Regions from separate parts of the Vibrio sp. AK197 genome, predicted to be linked through region 1. Evidence: riboswitches for the same ligand, from Rfam matches in the RefSeq annotation. Region 1 holds a riboswitch; each other region holds the start of a gene.
The links. Region 1 has a riboswitch for thiamine pyrophosphate ahead of thiD (bifunctional hydroxymethylpyrimidine kinase/phosphomethylpyrimidine kinase). Riboswitches for the same ligand answer to the same signal wherever they lie in the genome.
Positions count from the first base shown of each region.

Region 2: another riboswitch for thiamine pyrophosphate. It lies ahead of thiB (thiamine ABC transporter substrate binding subunit); the one in region 1 lies ahead of thiD (bifunctional hydroxymethylpyrimidine kinase/phosphomethylpyrimidine kinase).
Region 3: another riboswitch for thiamine pyrophosphate. It lies ahead of thiC (phosphomethylpyrimidine synthase ThiC); the one in region 1 lies ahead of thiD (bifunctional hydroxymethylpyrimidine kinase/phosphomethylpyrimidine kinase).

Region 1 covers NZ_CP096429.1:1,535,503-1,540,635, reverse strand. The annotation lists gene M1D72_RS06990 (HDOD domain-containing protein) at 509-1,345, opposite strand; TPP riboswitch at 1,482-1,582, shown strand; gene thiD (bifunctional hydroxymethylpyrimidine kinase/phosphomethylpyrimidine kinase) at 1,646-2,455, shown strand; gene M1D72_RS06980 (phosphatase PAP2 family protein) at 2,613-3,377, shown strand; gene M1D72_RS06975 (oligogalacturonate lyase family protein) at 3,445-4,611, opposite strand; gene M1D72_RS06970 (sodium:solute symporter family protein) at 4,679-5,133, opposite strand, start outside.
Region 2 covers NZ_CP096430.1:2,764,649-2,769,781, forward strand. The annotation lists gene thiQ (thiamine ABC transporter ATP-binding protein) at 1-465, opposite strand, end outside; gene thiP (thiamine/thiamine pyrophosphate ABC transporter permease ThiP) at 459-2,084, opposite strand; gene thiB (thiamine ABC transporter substrate binding subunit) at 2,093-3,100, opposite strand; TPP riboswitch at 3,154-3,271, opposite strand; gene M1D72_RS19940 (flavin prenyltransferase UbiX) at 3,318-3,938, opposite strand; gene mpl (UDP-N-acetylmuramate:L-alanyl-gamma-D-glutamyl-meso-diaminopimelate ligase) at 3,944-5,133, opposite strand, start outside.
Region 3 covers NZ_CP096430.1:29,077-34,209, forward strand. The annotation lists rRNA gene M1D72_RS07230 (23S ribosomal RNA) at 1-466, shown strand, start outside; rRNA gene rrf (5S ribosomal RNA) at 630-746, shown strand; tRNA gene M1D72_RS07240 (tRNA-Asp) at 776-852, shown strand; tRNA gene M1D72_RS07245 (tRNA-Trp) at 909-985, shown strand; gene M1D72_RS07250 (multicopper oxidase family protein) at 1,631-3,013, shown strand; gene crcB (fluoride efflux transporter CrcB) at 3,130-3,513, shown strand; TPP riboswitch at 3,561-3,659, shown strand; gene thiC (phosphomethylpyrimidine synthase ThiC) at 3,782-5,133, shown strand, end outside.

The sequences.
Region 1 (5,133 bases):
AGTTTTTTTCATAATAAATACCTCACTATTACAACGACGCTCCTCAAGAGCGGCTTATTATTGTCTTTGCGTTAATAACAGCTAGTTTGTTTTGATTGACGCTACGCCTAAGTTTCTAACGCAGTTCAATCGACCTCTGGCTCAACTGTGAGCGAGAAACCGAATCATGATAAGATCGGAAGGTTGATTGGATTTAAGCCGACCTTCTTTAAGTCACGTTACATGGCTTAAACCACAATATCCACAGTATAGACCAGTTTTTTCCATTAGAGTTCAGAAACAAGCAGTTAAAGCTTATATTTCAGACGATGCTTCAAAAAAGTGACATCTTGTCTTCGAGTTTATCTCGTCCCACTCAATGGTAAAATCACTATAACGTCGAATTATGAAACAAATACGACACTCTTTATATGGAGGTGAAGCGTACTTTTTTCAAGCTTGACTCGGTATTGAAGAATGGAAGGTGACTGAAACGAGCAACCCGCTACGACTGAGCGGGCTGATGATATTATACGGCAAGCATCTGGTTGGCAAGTTCGCGACCACTGCCGCGGAATTTATCGACAGCCTCTTTAAAAGTGGCAGAGATATTGAGTAGGCGAGAATCGGTGTGTTCTGCAAGGTAAACCGATTTCTGGTCATCGCTACTGAAATGATCCCAATTGAGATGAATATCTTTAGCAAGATGAATGATGGAAGCCAATTTAGGCGAAATATCTGCTTCCCGTGGATCGGGGAAATGTTCAATTGCATCGACCATTTCTTTGGGAAACTTCCAGTTTTTTGCGAGTAACGCGCCAAGTTCGGCGCTTGATACATCCAATATTTCTTCTTGTGCTGAAATTGCATCCTGGCCATTCATGACTTTGCTATTGATGACAAGTGCCTGTTCTGGTACCAAGGCATGGATCATCAGCTCTCCGATATTATGCAGAATTCCCGTTGTAAAAGTTTCATCGACATCCATTTTCACGCAAGCCGCAATTTTACTCGCGATCACCGACACTTCAAAGGTATCTGACCAATACTCTTCCATATTCAGGGTTTCAAGGTGCGGAAATGCGCTGGAAAGGACGGATGCAACAACCAATGTTTTTACTGGCCCTGTTCCGACGCGAATTAATGCCTCATTAACCGATGTTACCGTGCGGTTACCACCAAAATACGCGGAATTTGCCATGCGAAGCAGGCGAGCCGAGAGAACCTGATCCATGGCCAGTTTTTCGGCGAGACGTTTAAAGTCGACGTTATCCTGATTGACCATATCAAGCAGCTCTTGTAGGACTTTTTGAATTCTAGGTAACTCATTCAGGCGAGATATCAAAGGCGCATGGTTCACTATCATTCTCCTTATTCATGCGGTGCCCCTTTCAATATAGGAGAAATTTTTTACTTGATACAAAAGTTGTAAGTCGTGTTTGTGTGACGCTTAAATTGTTGATTATTGTGTTTCCCAGAGGCTAAAAGCTTGTTACCATCGTGGCAGATAGTCGGGGAGCTCACTTGAGCTGAGATCGCGTTAGCGAGACCCGTTGAACCTGATTCAGTTAGTACTGACGTAGGGAACTATTACGCGGTGGTAAAGCCATTTCGTAGCTTTGCTGTCGCTCAGTGCGTTCCTTTACGTCTTGTATTTGGAGATTCCATGCAAGACCAACTTAGCCCACACTCAACCCCCATCGTTCTTACTATCGCCGGTTCAGACTGCAGCGGCGGAGCCGGGATTCAAGCCGATATTAAGGCCATCAGTGCCACGGGTAGCTATGCGTGTTCGGTGATTACCGCCATTACCTCACAAAATACACGAGGCGTTAATGCGATTCTGCCTGTACCCGTTGAGACGATTGAAAGTCAGCTCGATGCCGTATTCAGTGATCTTAACGTTATTGCGGTCAAAGTCGGTATGCTAAGCGATGCACCAGTGATTGAAGCCGTAGCGAAGCGTATTGCGGATTATCAGCCGCGCTATTGTGTCGTTGATCCGGTTATGGTCGCCACGTCTGGCGATCGTTTGCAATCTCCTTTGGCTGTAGAGACATTAAAAGAGTGTTTATTTCCTGTTGCGGATCTTATTACTCCAAACTTACCCGAAGCGGAGGTATTAACCGGTGAGTGTTTTGGCGAGCCACCAAGCGATGACCAGCTACTGGCTTTACTGAAGCTTGGAGCTCAGGCCGTGTTACTCAAAGGCGGGCATCGTCAAGACTCTGCCCTATCTCGTGATTGGTTATTCAGTGCCCAGCACCGACAGGTATTTGATGCGCCGCGTATTATCACTCGTCATACTCACGGAACAGGCTGCACACTCTCTTCCGCAGTGGCCTCCTATTTAGCACAAGGCGAACGGTTACCTGAGGCGATAAAACGAGCCAAAAACTATATAACTCAAGCAATTGCATCAGCAAATGAACTAAACGTTGGCCAAGGAAGAGGGCCGGTTCAACACTTTTTTTAGCCCATCATTGTACGGGGTTTGGGCTGGTGATGGCTTTGGATGGTGGCGGTATTTTGAGCAGTTATCTTTCAGCAATTTGACACAGACTTGATGCATGTAAGAACATGACTCACTAACATCGAAGTGGGTTATATGTTTATAGACGTTAAGGCGGTTAATGAGAAAGCTCAACATTATTAACAAAAAAGTCGAGCTGAGTTTGCTGACAGCCATGGCATTGGTGTTGGCTCCTTTCGCTCGTTCTTTACCTGTCACCGACTTGCTTGGGTCTGTTGATGCAACTTCGGGTTGGATCATCAGCACCATTACAGATTCCGCTGGTCAGCGCGGCCTGTGGTTAACCATCGTGATTTTAAGTGCGCTTTCTCTGTATAAGCAACCACTGAATCGAACAGAGATTTTTAAATACATTGTCCAATTTACGGTTATTTTTATGATCGCTTACTTTGGTAAGAATGTGCTCAAAGAGTTGCTTGAAAGCCCAAGGCCTTATACCGAATTGCTTACACATGAGTTGTTGTTGCCCAATCCTGGGCACTTTTACAAGCTTGGCTCTAGTCAGCAATTGGCAACACTCGATCAGGTGGTGGATAAAGTCAGTGAGTGGCGCCTTCGCCACTGGTATCAAGAAATGAACTATTCTTTGCCTTCTGGTCATACTGTCTTTGCGGCGCTTTGTTTGGCGTTCTTTGGCGCGATATTTGTTCGTCAGCAGCGCTTTATTTTGGCCAGTGTGGTTGTCCTATGGGCCACACTAGCTGCATACAGCCGCATTTGGTTGGGGATGCATCGACCAGAAGACTTGTACGCTGGTATCGTATTTGTCGCGGCCGTCGTCACCTTTACGCCGAACGTGGGTGAGTGGCTGGTGGCCAAAATGCCAGGCCATGTAAAGCAGCAGTGGCTTAAAGCAAGCCATTAAGCAAAAGTAAAAACAATAAAAAAACCCTCGCTTGCGAGGGTTTTTGTGTTTATGCAGCAGATGAAAATTAGGCTTTAAATTCCGCCGGTAAGTCGGCAATGTATACCGCTGGTACACCTTCAAAGTCACTGGTAAATAAGACGCCGTCATCACCTGGAGTGAATGATGGGTGTGGATGCGTGATTTGACGGTCGCCATCAAGTACGTCCCAAGATGTGCTGTGTTTACACAGTTTCTTGGCACTTTTGGTTTGCGTGTTCAATACATACAAGAATGGGTCATTTTCAATGTCGTAGCTTTCTGCATCAGCGACATCGACAGGCGCGTCACAACCGTCTCCGACCATCAGTGACCCGTCAAAGTTACTCATAAGGTGAGAACAAGGTGGCATGACCATGACTTCTTCGTTCTCTAACGTTTCTGGGTTCGCTTTGTAGATCACGCGATCGGATTGACCTTTAAAGTAAGAAACGTAAGCCATTGCGCTGCCATCTGGAATCCAGAATTCGTGCGTGCAAGATTCACCTTCCGCATGCTCTTTGATCTTACGAACATTGCTACCATCTTCATCCACCAGCCACATGCGTGCGTCAACAAGGTCATGTGGGCCTTCGTGACAAAAACCAATGGTGCTGTCATCAAATGGGCGATAGATTGGGTGACCAAGCCATGTTTTGTCTTGATGAACCACATCAAGTTTACCTGTTGCGATATCGACTTTGATAAGACGACAGGTTGGGTTGGTGTGGTAGAACTCTGCGAATTTCTCCCAAGAGGTGAGGGGAGCCCAGTCTGCTTTGAGAATTTCGATGCCAACAAGCTTGGTGCAGTCGGAGTTAGCAACCCAAGTGCCGTACCCTTTCCATTGCTCATCAACGGTATAAACCACGCGTTCTTCGAGTGATTCTAAGTCGACTTGCATAAGGTTGAGTTCATTTTTTACGTAGAAGAAGGATTGGTCATCGGTCGCAATGAAACCGCCGAAGGTGTTGTCACCAGAACCTTCTGTTAACTGAGTCGCTTTCTGGGTTGCGAGATCAACAAGGTAGTAGTTGCGATTGCCATCAAAGTCGCCCGCAAGTAGGAGCTTTTGTCCATCTTGAGTAAAGCATTTCTGGTAAAAGTAGTTACGATGACAAATCACATCTTTTGGTGTGATTCGAGTCACCTTCACTTGAGTATCGCTATCCACAAATGTTTCAAACTCAAGGTTGATAATATCGCCTTTCGCCATGGAAAATATCTCCTGTAAATAAAAAGAAGGCTGCTAACGGGGGTTAGCAGCCAATCATTAATTGTGTTTATCGAACCGTTGCGGTTTTGCTGCTTATCTCGTCGAGTTTGGCGCTGCGTTTTAATGCATAGCCAACTAGGAAGATGGCAGCGGCACAGCCGAGGAAGACCAGGCGTCCCCACATTGGGTTTGGAATCAGAACCATCAAAGTAAGGCCTGCTGCCATATACGTTACCAATGTACCCAATTTCGCGCGTTGCATACGGTCAACAATGTCTTGGCCTTCTTCTGCAACGCATTCGGTGTCAACGTCTTTGAAGAACTCAAGAGTTTGCTGTTTGTACGTGTCTTTCTCTTCTTTGTAGAACAGCGTCGACAAGCAGAAGAAACCGGCGGTAAAGATTAAGTGTGCCGCGATGGTAATCATGGTGCGCATTTCACCGGCTTCACGGCCTGTTAGGTTTTCAATACCGAACCAGCTTGCTACGTTTTGTGGAGTGAAGATTTCCACCACAGCCCAAG
Region 2 (5,133 bases), on a different replicon from region 1:
CTCATCAAATAACCAGATAGGATGTGATTGTACAAAGCAGCGGGCTAAAGCAACCCGTTGACGTTGCCCTCCCGACAACTGTTCAGGAAGACGTTCCATCAACTCACTCACGCCTACCTGCTTGGCTGCATCCACCACTTGCTGACGCTGGTCGATGGACAACTTCAAACTCGGACTAAGCCCGAGAGCAATGTTGTCAAACACCGATAAATGGGCAAATAAATTGTGCTCTTGAAATAACATTGCAAAGGGGCGTTGATAAGGAGGCAGGCCCACAACATCACGTTGATTGGCGACAATCCGACCACGGCTTGGTTCAATAAACCCCGCCATCAATGCCAGTAAGGTCGATTTTCCAGCCCCACTCGGGCCAAGTAACGCCACCCGCGCCCCCGCATTAACACGTAAATCAAAACAGAAATGCTCATTTTGATACTCATAGAGAACGTTATCTAGGGCTAACATGTTGTTTCCTTTAAACCTGTGTCTGAAGCCATAAGTGACGCTTTTCGGGGTTTAATTAGCCATTCCACCAGAGAGAAAACGCCAATACTCAGCAATAACATGACTACCGATACCACCGCGGCCGAAGCCATTTGATAACTCCCCAGCAACTGGAATAAATAGAGCGGTAACGTTTTAAACTCTTGGCTACCAAAAAGCGCGATAGCGCTTAAATCGCCAATCGCAAACATAAAGCAAATCGAAAGCGCTTGCGCGACGGGTTTATGCAAAGCCCGCCATTCCACGACTCGAAAACGCTGCCAACCTTTAAGCCCGAGCGAAGCACACAAATATTGATATTGCTGCTCCACATGTAACATCGGCTGAGCCAAGGTTTTGATAACGTAAGGCAGCCCCATTAATGCATTAACCACAACCACAATCAGCCAAGCCAGTTGAAAGACATCCGTAAATTGACGCAACAAAACAAACAACCCAGTGCTCAATACCAAACCAGGCGTAATTAAGATAATCGCCCCCAGCATCTCAATGCCGTTTGCTCGACGGTTTTTGTCTTGCACACGCCAGCGACGACTGGTGGATAAAATGGCGATGCCCGCACTTAATGCTAAGCCACTCGACATGACGGCCACTTGTAGTGATGCACCAAGTGCAGACCAAAACTCGCTATCTGCCAATACTTTGAAAAATGCCGAGCTGATGCCACTGATAAACACCATCAGCAAAGGTGAAAAAACAAATATCACCGTTATCGTGATGACTCCCATATCCCAAACTCTCACCAACATAGACTCTCGCCCTTTAAACTGGGTTTGACGATAGCTGATACCGTTGATGGCTAAAGGCTTGGCAAAACGCTGAATACTCAAGGCTAAGGTGCCACATAAAAGCATTTGCCACATTGCAAGGAGTGCGCCACTTTGTAAGTCAAAATCAAACTTAATCGCTTGATAAATGGCCAATTCAATGGTCGTAGATTTGGGGCCTCCGCCGAGCGCCATCACCGTCGCGAAACTGGTAAAGCACAGCATAAATACCAACCCACATACCGAAGGTAATTGCTGCCTTAGCCGCGGCCACTCAACCCATTTGAATTTATCCCATGCTGACATGCCCAAATGCGCGCATAACTTATGCTGTTCACCGGGTATGGTTTCCAACGATTGATATAACAGGCGCGTCGCGTAGGGCAAATTAAAAAACACATGGGCGAGTAGAATCCCACCGAGGCCATAAATAGAAAAAGGCAGAGTGAAATCGAAACGCTCAAGCCACTTGGCCACAAGACCACTATTGCCGTAAATCGCTAATAGACCAAAAACGCCAACCAACACAGGCATGACCAACGTGGTGCCGAATATTTTTATGATCCAGCTCTTCGCCGCGAAGTGACGCCGTGATAACGCCAAAGCAACAGGCAAGGCCCCGCCCACACTAAGTAGCATCGAGAGGAAAGCTTGATAGAAACTGAATTGCGTCACGTGGCGATAATAGCTGTCTTGCCATAAGAAGCTAATATCGCCGAGCGGTGCGTGCATTAACAGCGCACTAAGCGCAGCGATCACCAGCGCTGCAATGACAAAAGCAACGCCGATACCGGTTTTAGGTGTTGAGTTCAAAGCGACGCCTATTGAGTGAGCGCATTACGCCATTCACGAATCCAAGCTTTACGTTTTTCTGCAACTTGCTGATCACTGAAACTCAGCGCTTTGCTCGGTATCGTTAAGCTCGAAAATCCTTCGGGTAACGCAACATCCATCGCGGGATACATCCAGTTGGTCGTAGGAATCACATCTTGAAATTCAGGGCTGAGAATAAACGCCATAAATTGATCGGCAAGCTGTGGATGTGCACTGCTCGCCACCTTCGCTGCCACTTCAACTTGAATGTAATGTCCTTCACTAAAATTTGCGGCAGCGTAATGATCATCTTGCTCAGCGATTAGATGATAAGCTGGTGAGGTGGTATAGGAAAGCACCATATCCGCCTCGCCCTCTAAAAACATAGAGTAAGCTTCAGACCAGCCTTTGGTTACTGTTACGGTTTTTTGAGCAAGTTGCTGCCAAGCCGCCGGGGCTTGATCTCCATAAACCGATTTCATCCATAAAAGCAGCCCCTGTCCTGGTGTTGACGTTCGCGGATCTTGATAAATGATCTTGAGATCATCACGCTTTTCGACCAATTCTTTGAGGCTAGTAGGCGGATTGGAGAGCTGAGTTTTATTGTACACAAACGCGAAGTAACCATAATCATAGGGAACGAACACCTCGTCATTCCAACCATTTGGAACCGTAACAGCTTGAGTATCAACTGAGTGTTTAGCTAGCAATCCTGTCGATTTGGCTTCACTCATTAAATTATTATCGAGCCCCAACACAATATCCGCTTTAGTACTGCTACCTTCAAGGCGTAATCGGTTGAGAATCGAGACCCCATCATCCAGCGTGACAAAGTTAACATCACACCCGCATTTAGCCTCAAATGCTTGTTCGATTTTAGGCCCTGGTCCCCAATCTGAAGCAAAGGAATCATAGGTATAAATGGTTAATGTGTTATCCGCTGCGTTCGCAGAATTAGACACGGCAGCAGTCGCCACCAAGATACTAGTAAGAAGGGTATATTTTGCGTGTTTCACGGCTCGCTCTCTTGTTTGAGCGGCACAGGCTTGAGGTTGGCTTGCGTTACTTGCAGGTATCCAGACTCAATTCCTACGCCAGCATTATCTGGTTCAGGTTTACGGGTCCCAAAGCAAGCTTTGATCTCAGCGTCATTCATCTTTGAATGATGAGCCCCCCGATGAGTTGAAACGGCATTGTAAAGGTTAATATCTGAAATGGCTATAAGTGCAGCCATTAACTGCGTTGATCATACCCCCAACGTGGTACGAGACCTTGCTCAATACCAAGATGGTCCAGCACTCGAGCCACCATAAAATCAACCAAGTCTTCGATACTGGTTGGCTGATGATAAAAACCAGGGGCGGCCGGCATAATGGTGACGCCAAGCTTTGCGAGTGTCAGCATGTTTTCAAGGTGAATCGCTGAAAATGGCGTTTCGCGCACAACCAGCACCAGCTGACCTTTCTCTTTAATCACGACATCAGCGGCGCGTTCAATCAAGTTATCGGACATGCCATGGGCGATTGAGGCCACACTACCCGCCGAACATGGGCATACCACCATCCGTTTTGGCGCCGCAGAGCCGGACGCTACAGGGGAGAACCAATCCTCTTTGCCACAAACCACCAATTGCTGAGCATCACACTGAAAATGGTCGACCAACAACTTTTGCGCGGCTTCAGGGTTAGCTGGCAATTGCAACTGATGCTCGGTGGCGAGCACGACTCGCGCAGCAGATGAAATCAGCAAGTAGACGGTATAATCAGCAGCGAGTAAGCTTTCAAGCAAGCGCAGACCATAAGGCGCACCGGATGCGCCTGTCCATGCCAAAGTGATGTGTTTTGAATCTGTCATAGAACTCATCCGTGTGCGGTTGCTAATTGCGTTAACAGCTTGTCATGAATACCTTCAAAACCACCGTTACTCATTACCAGTATTTGGTCCCCCGGATGAGCATGACGCACAATATCTGCAACAAAATCATCAATCTGGTGACCAACGAAGGCGGGCTGTAAGCAACTTTCAGCCACATCTTTCACAGACCACTCAATGTTATTAGGCTGGAATAAAAATACGCTATCCGCTTTAGCGAGCGAAGCGGCCAGCGTGTCTTTATGAACTCCACGCTTCATCGTTGCTGAGCGAGGCTCAACCACAGCAATGATTTTTTTATCTCCCACCTTGTTACGTAAACCATCCAAAGTCAGTTCAATGGCGGTTGGGTGATGGGCGAAATCATCGTACAAGGTAACCCCATTGACTTCCCCTTTCAGCTCAAGACGACGTTTAGTATTGATAAAGCGTCCAAGTGCGTCACACGCGAGTTCTGGCGTCACACCAACATGACGCGCCGCAGCGATCGCCATCAGCGCATTATCCACGTTATGATCCCCCACCAAATACCAATTCACCTGTCCCACTTTCTCATTACTGAGATAAACATCAAACTGCGAACCCTCTTTGGTGATCTTCTCGGCTCGCCAATCCCCTTGCTCACCACTGGTTTCGGTTTCACTCCAGCAACCACGACTTAAAACATCTTGCAACGCCACGTCTTTTTGCGGCATGAGAATGCGACCATTACCAGGAACAGTTCGAATTAAGTGGTGGAATTGCCGCTTGATCGCTTCAAGATCATCAAAAATGTCGGCATGATCGAACTCAAGGTTATTTGTCACAAGAGTGCGAGGGTGGTAGTGCACAAACTTAGACCGCTTATCGAAAAAAGCACTGTCATATTCATCCGCTTCCACCACAAAAAACATACTTTCGCCAAGACGCGCCGATACACCGAAGTTACCCAGTACCCCCCCGACTAAGAAACCGGGTTGATAACCGCAATCTTCTAAAATCCAAGCCAACATACTCGAGGTGGTGGTTTTACCATGGGTGCCTGCCACAGCCAGTACCCAGCGGTCATGGAGTAAAAATTCCTGCAGCCACTGCGGGCCAGAGGTGTAACGAATATTGGTATTGAGAACATGCTCAACACACGGATTTCCTCGGCTCATCGCATTACCAATGACGACAAGGTCCGGTTGAGGGTCGA
Region 3 (5,133 bases), on a different replicon from region 1:
ACTCCGGGGATAACAGGCTGATACCGCCCAAGAGTTCATATCGACGGCGGTGTTTGGCACCTCGATGTCGGCTCATCACATCCTGGGGCTGAAGTCGGTCCCAAGGGTATGGCTGTTCGCCATTTAAAGTGGTACGCGAGCTGGGTTTAGAACGTCGTGAGACAGTTCGGTCCCTATCTGCCGTGGGCGTTGGAGAATTGAAAGGGGCTGCTCCTAGTACGAGAGGACCGGAGTGGACGAACCTCTGGTGTTCGGGTTGTGTCGCCAGACGCATTGCCCGGTAGCTAAGTTCGGAATTGATAACCGCTGAAAGCATCTAAGCGGGAAGCAAGCCTTGAGATGAGTTCTCCCTGGCGCTTTAAGCGTCCTAAAGGGTTGTCGTAGACTACGACGTTGATAGGCAGGGTGTGTAAGCGTTGTGAGGCGTTGAGCTAACCTGTACTAATTGCCCGTGAGGCTTAACCATACAACACCCAAGGGGTTTTGTGGGCTCAAAGCAAGAACATAAACTTGATTGTGTAAGAAACAGAACGAAACCAGCTTTCCAAACTTTTTGTTTTCACTTTTTTAGAAAAAGTGAAAGTAAAACAGATAAACTTGCTTGAATGAGCGGGTTTAAAAAGAATTTGCTTGGCGACCATAGCGATTTGGACCCACCTGATTTCCATGCCGAACTCAGAAGTGAAACGAATTAGCGCCGATGGTAGTGTGGGGGTTCCCCATGCGAGAGTAGGACATCGCCAGGCTTTGATTATTGTCTAACCAGATACGCTGCGGAGCGGTAGTTCAGTTGGTTAGAATACCGGCCTGTCACGCCGGGGGTCGCGGGTTCGAGTCCCGTCCGCTCCGCCACTTATTTCGATAACCTCGCAACGCGAGGTTTTTTCGAATTTGCATGTAGAAAATTTAGGGGTGTAGCTCCAATTGGCAGAGCAGCGGATTCCAAATCCGCGTGTTGGGAGTTCGAATCTCTCCACCCCTGCCATATTTAAGAAGCCTTGTTCGAAAGAGCGGGGCTTTTTTACGTCTGTGATTTGGGTATTGGTGTCGTAGTTATAATTGGCAGAGCAGCGGATTCCGCTAATCCCTAAAATCAGCTCGTGTTGGAAGTTTGAATCTTCCCATACCTTCCGCAATTAAGAAGCCTCGTTCGAAAGAGCGGGGCTTTTTTACGTCTGTGATTTGGGTATTCGTGTCGTAGTTATAATTGGCAGAGCAGCGGATTCCGCTAATCGCTAAAATCAGCGCGTGTTGGAAGTTTGAATCTTCCCATGCCTTGCGCAATTAAGAAGCCTCGTTCGAAACAGCGGGGCTTTTTTACATCTGTAGTTTGGCGTTTTCGTTTCTATGTATGCGCTGTATAGCTGCGTATTCGATAAGCAAAGGTTTGCAACTGACCCTTCCGAACCGTTGCCCTCTTTATCTCGGTCATTGTTAATCATCTATAGAGTTGAGATATTCTTTGACCTGCTACTGTCCTGTCATTTCATTCATCTCCTACGTTGTTGGTCATTTACAGGAAGGTTTCTATACCGCAGTTCGATAATTTTATTCGACTAATGAATTGATTAAGCATTCTCCTTGCGGTTTAGTTACAATTCTTAACTCCTCCGAGCATAATGGACTTGCTATGAAACTTTCTCGTCGTCGATTTATTCAGTCATCCTTTGCTTTTACTGCGTTATCTGTACTGCCCGCTTGTAGTGTTAATCGAAGTTATGATCAACAAGGACGCCCGGTTTATGACCTTACTGCAATGCCTTCCAAAGCTGAGCTGGTCCCTGGTTATCAGACATCGATTTTAGGCTTTAATGGAAAAATTCCAGCACCGACGATTCGTTGTAAGCAAGGTCAGAAAGTGACGATACGTTTTACCAATTTACTTTCGGAGCCGACAACTATTCACTGGCACGGACTTCGAATTCCAATTGAAATGGACGGTGTGCCGTTTCTGAGTCAGCCCCCTATTATGCCGGGTGAAACCTTCGTCTATGAGTTTACGCCACCGGATGCGGGTACCTTTTGGTATCACCCTCATATGAATAGTGTGGTTCAACTAGGTAAAGGCCTCGTCGGGCTAATTATTGTTGATGAAGCTTCTCCCGTTAAGTTTGAGGAAGATCATCAAGTCATGGTTAAGCATTGGCATGTTGACCCGCAGGGCGAATGGAAGGATTTGATGATCCCCCGTTTAAGTGCTCGCATGGGAACTCCAGGCGAGTGGGGGACGGTCAATGGCTCACATAACCCCAGCTATTCGTTACAAGAGAATGCGACAACGCGTGTTCGCATTGCCAACGTTGATAATACATTAACTTACCCGATTCGACTCGAAGGCGTTGATGCATGGGTTATTGCTATTGATGGCAACCCAGTTAAACGTCCTTATCCGCTCTCAGAGCACAAAGTTGGTCCTGGCATGAGGGTTGATGTGGGGTTTATCGCTCCTCGAGCTGGAGAGCGTGTTTACGTGCGATATATGAAAGGTAAGTTTCCTTTCCCTCTTTGTGAGTTTCAGTGCGTAAAATCTAATTTGTCTCCAGCGAATGTGTTGCCCCGCTTGCCATTGAACCCAATACCTCAAATCGATTTGGATAACGCCCAGCAAATTGATTTTGTCTTTGAATGGCAGGGGGCGGTGACGCCCGTCGATGACACTGGAAAGGCCTCTCCAACTTTTTGGTTGGTCAATAAGCGAGCCTGGAATGGGATGAGTGAAAATAGTATCCCAGCTGCTTTAGCGTCTTTGCAGCGCGGAAAGACTTATATTTTTAATTTGAAAAATGTTACTCAGTATCATCACCCTATACATCTTCATGGTCATACGTTTACCGTACTTGAATTGGATGGTGTGAAACTAGATGAACCCTTTCATACCGATACCGTTTTGCTTGGAAAGAACGGAAGTGCAAAAGCGGCCTTTGTTGCAGATAATCCAGGTCGTTGGATGTATCACTGTCATGTCATTGAACATTTAAAAACGGGGTTAATGGGATACATTGAAGTTACGTGACTCCTGTAACTTTTTAAAAAGATTAAATTAACAAGGAAAAGTATCGTACTTTTTTTTATAACTTATTTTTTAAAACTATCTATCAAATCCCGTCTTGGGTTATAAGGGAAATATCTATGGGACAATCGGCTATTTTGGGCTTCATTGCGCTTGGTGGAGCGCTTGGTGCTTGTTCTCGCTATCTAATTTCTGAGTTTTGTATTTTTCTATTTGGACGCGGTTTTCCTTACGGAACATTAACTGTCAATGTGCTTGGTTCTTTCGTTATGGGTCTGATCATGGCTCTGTTCCAAAAAGAACTACTGGCAGTTGAACCTTGGCGTCAAATCATTGGATTGGGTTTTCTTGGCGCGTTAACCACGTTCTCCACGTTCTCTATGGATAATGTCATTTTGTTGCAACAAGGGGCGTTTTTTAAAATGGGGTTAAACGTGATTCTCAACGTAGTGCTCAGCATTTCTGCTGCTTGGGTTGGGTTTCAAATCTTGACTAAGAGCTAAATTAATATCACACCGCTTGGTTTTGTCATTTCATTTACCTATAATCGATTTACTTGTCGGAGTGCCATATGGCTGAGACCGTTTATTCGGGATCCGTTGAACCTGATCTGGTTAGTACCAGCGAAGGGAACAGGAGAAGATATTTTCGTCAGATGAAGTCGTACTGACTTTCCTATCCAATGATCGTACAACGTATTTTTCGTCGGCGATCCCTCTTGTTGCATCTTTCCGTCAAGCATTTTTATTCTTCATTAATAGGAAAAATGCTATGTCGAGTCGAAAGCAATCTAGGCTAGAAGCCAAACAGTTTATAGATACACTATCTGTCCAGTCATACCCCAATTCAAATAAAGTTTACGTCTCCGGAAACTTGACCAATGTACACGTACCGATGCGTGAAATTTGTCTGGCTGACAGTTTGGTTGGTGGAACGAAACAAGCACCAATCTATGAGCCCAATGAGCCTATTCGTGTCTATGATACTTCTGGTGTTTATACCGACCCAAGCCACCAAATCGACCTATATTCGGGCTTACCTAAGTTACGGCAAACTTGGATTGATCAGCGTTGTGATACTGAAAAGCTCGCCCACGTTAGCTCTCAATACACGCGCGAGCGTTTAGATGACCAAACGCTTGATGAGCTTCGTTATGGCAATTTACCTGAGGTTCGTCGCGCTAAGTCTGGCCGATGCGTCACACAGCTTCATTATGCTCGCCGCGGTATGATCACACCAGAAATGGAATTCATAGCAATTCGTGAAAATATGGGCAGAGCACAATATCGTGATGAGGTTCTGAATCAGCAGCACCCAGGGCAAAGTTTTGGAGCCCACTTACCAAATGATATTACGGCTGAATTTGTCCGTGACGAAGTGGCAAAAGGGCGTGCGATTATCCCTTCAAATATTAATCACCCTGAGTCTGAACCAATGATCATTGGTCGAAATTTTTTGGTTAAAGTAAACGCCAATATTGGCAATTCTTCTGTGTCATCGTCGATTGAGGAAGAGGTGGAAAAGCTGATATGGGCAACTCGATGGGGAGCTGACACGGTGATGGATTTATCAACCGGTCGCAATATCCACGAAACCCGTGAATGGATATTGCGTAACAGCCCGGTGCCGATCGGAACCGTGCCCATGTATCAGGCGCTAGAAAAGGTTAATGGTATTGCAGAAAATCTAAATTGGAATGTGATGCGCGATACCTTAATTGAGCAAGCAGAGCAGGGTGTCGATTACTTTACGATTCATGCTGGTGTTCTATTGCGCTACGTACCTATGACCGCAAAAAGAGTGACAGGTATTGTTTCTCGAGGTGGCTCTATTATCGCGAAATGGTGTTTAGCTCATCATCAAGAGAGCTTTCTTTATACCCATTTCCGAGAGATTTGCCAGATTTGTGCTCAGTATGATGTCGCTTTGTCTTTGGGGGATGGTTTGAGACCCGGTTCAGTGGCTGATGCTAATGACGAAGCACAATTTGCCGAACTGAGAACGCTTGGTGAGCTGACGAAAATTGCTTGGGAATATGATGTTCAGGTTATTATCGAGGGGCCGGGGCATATTCCAATGCAGATGATTAAAGAGAATATGGATCAGCAACTAGAGCACTGCCA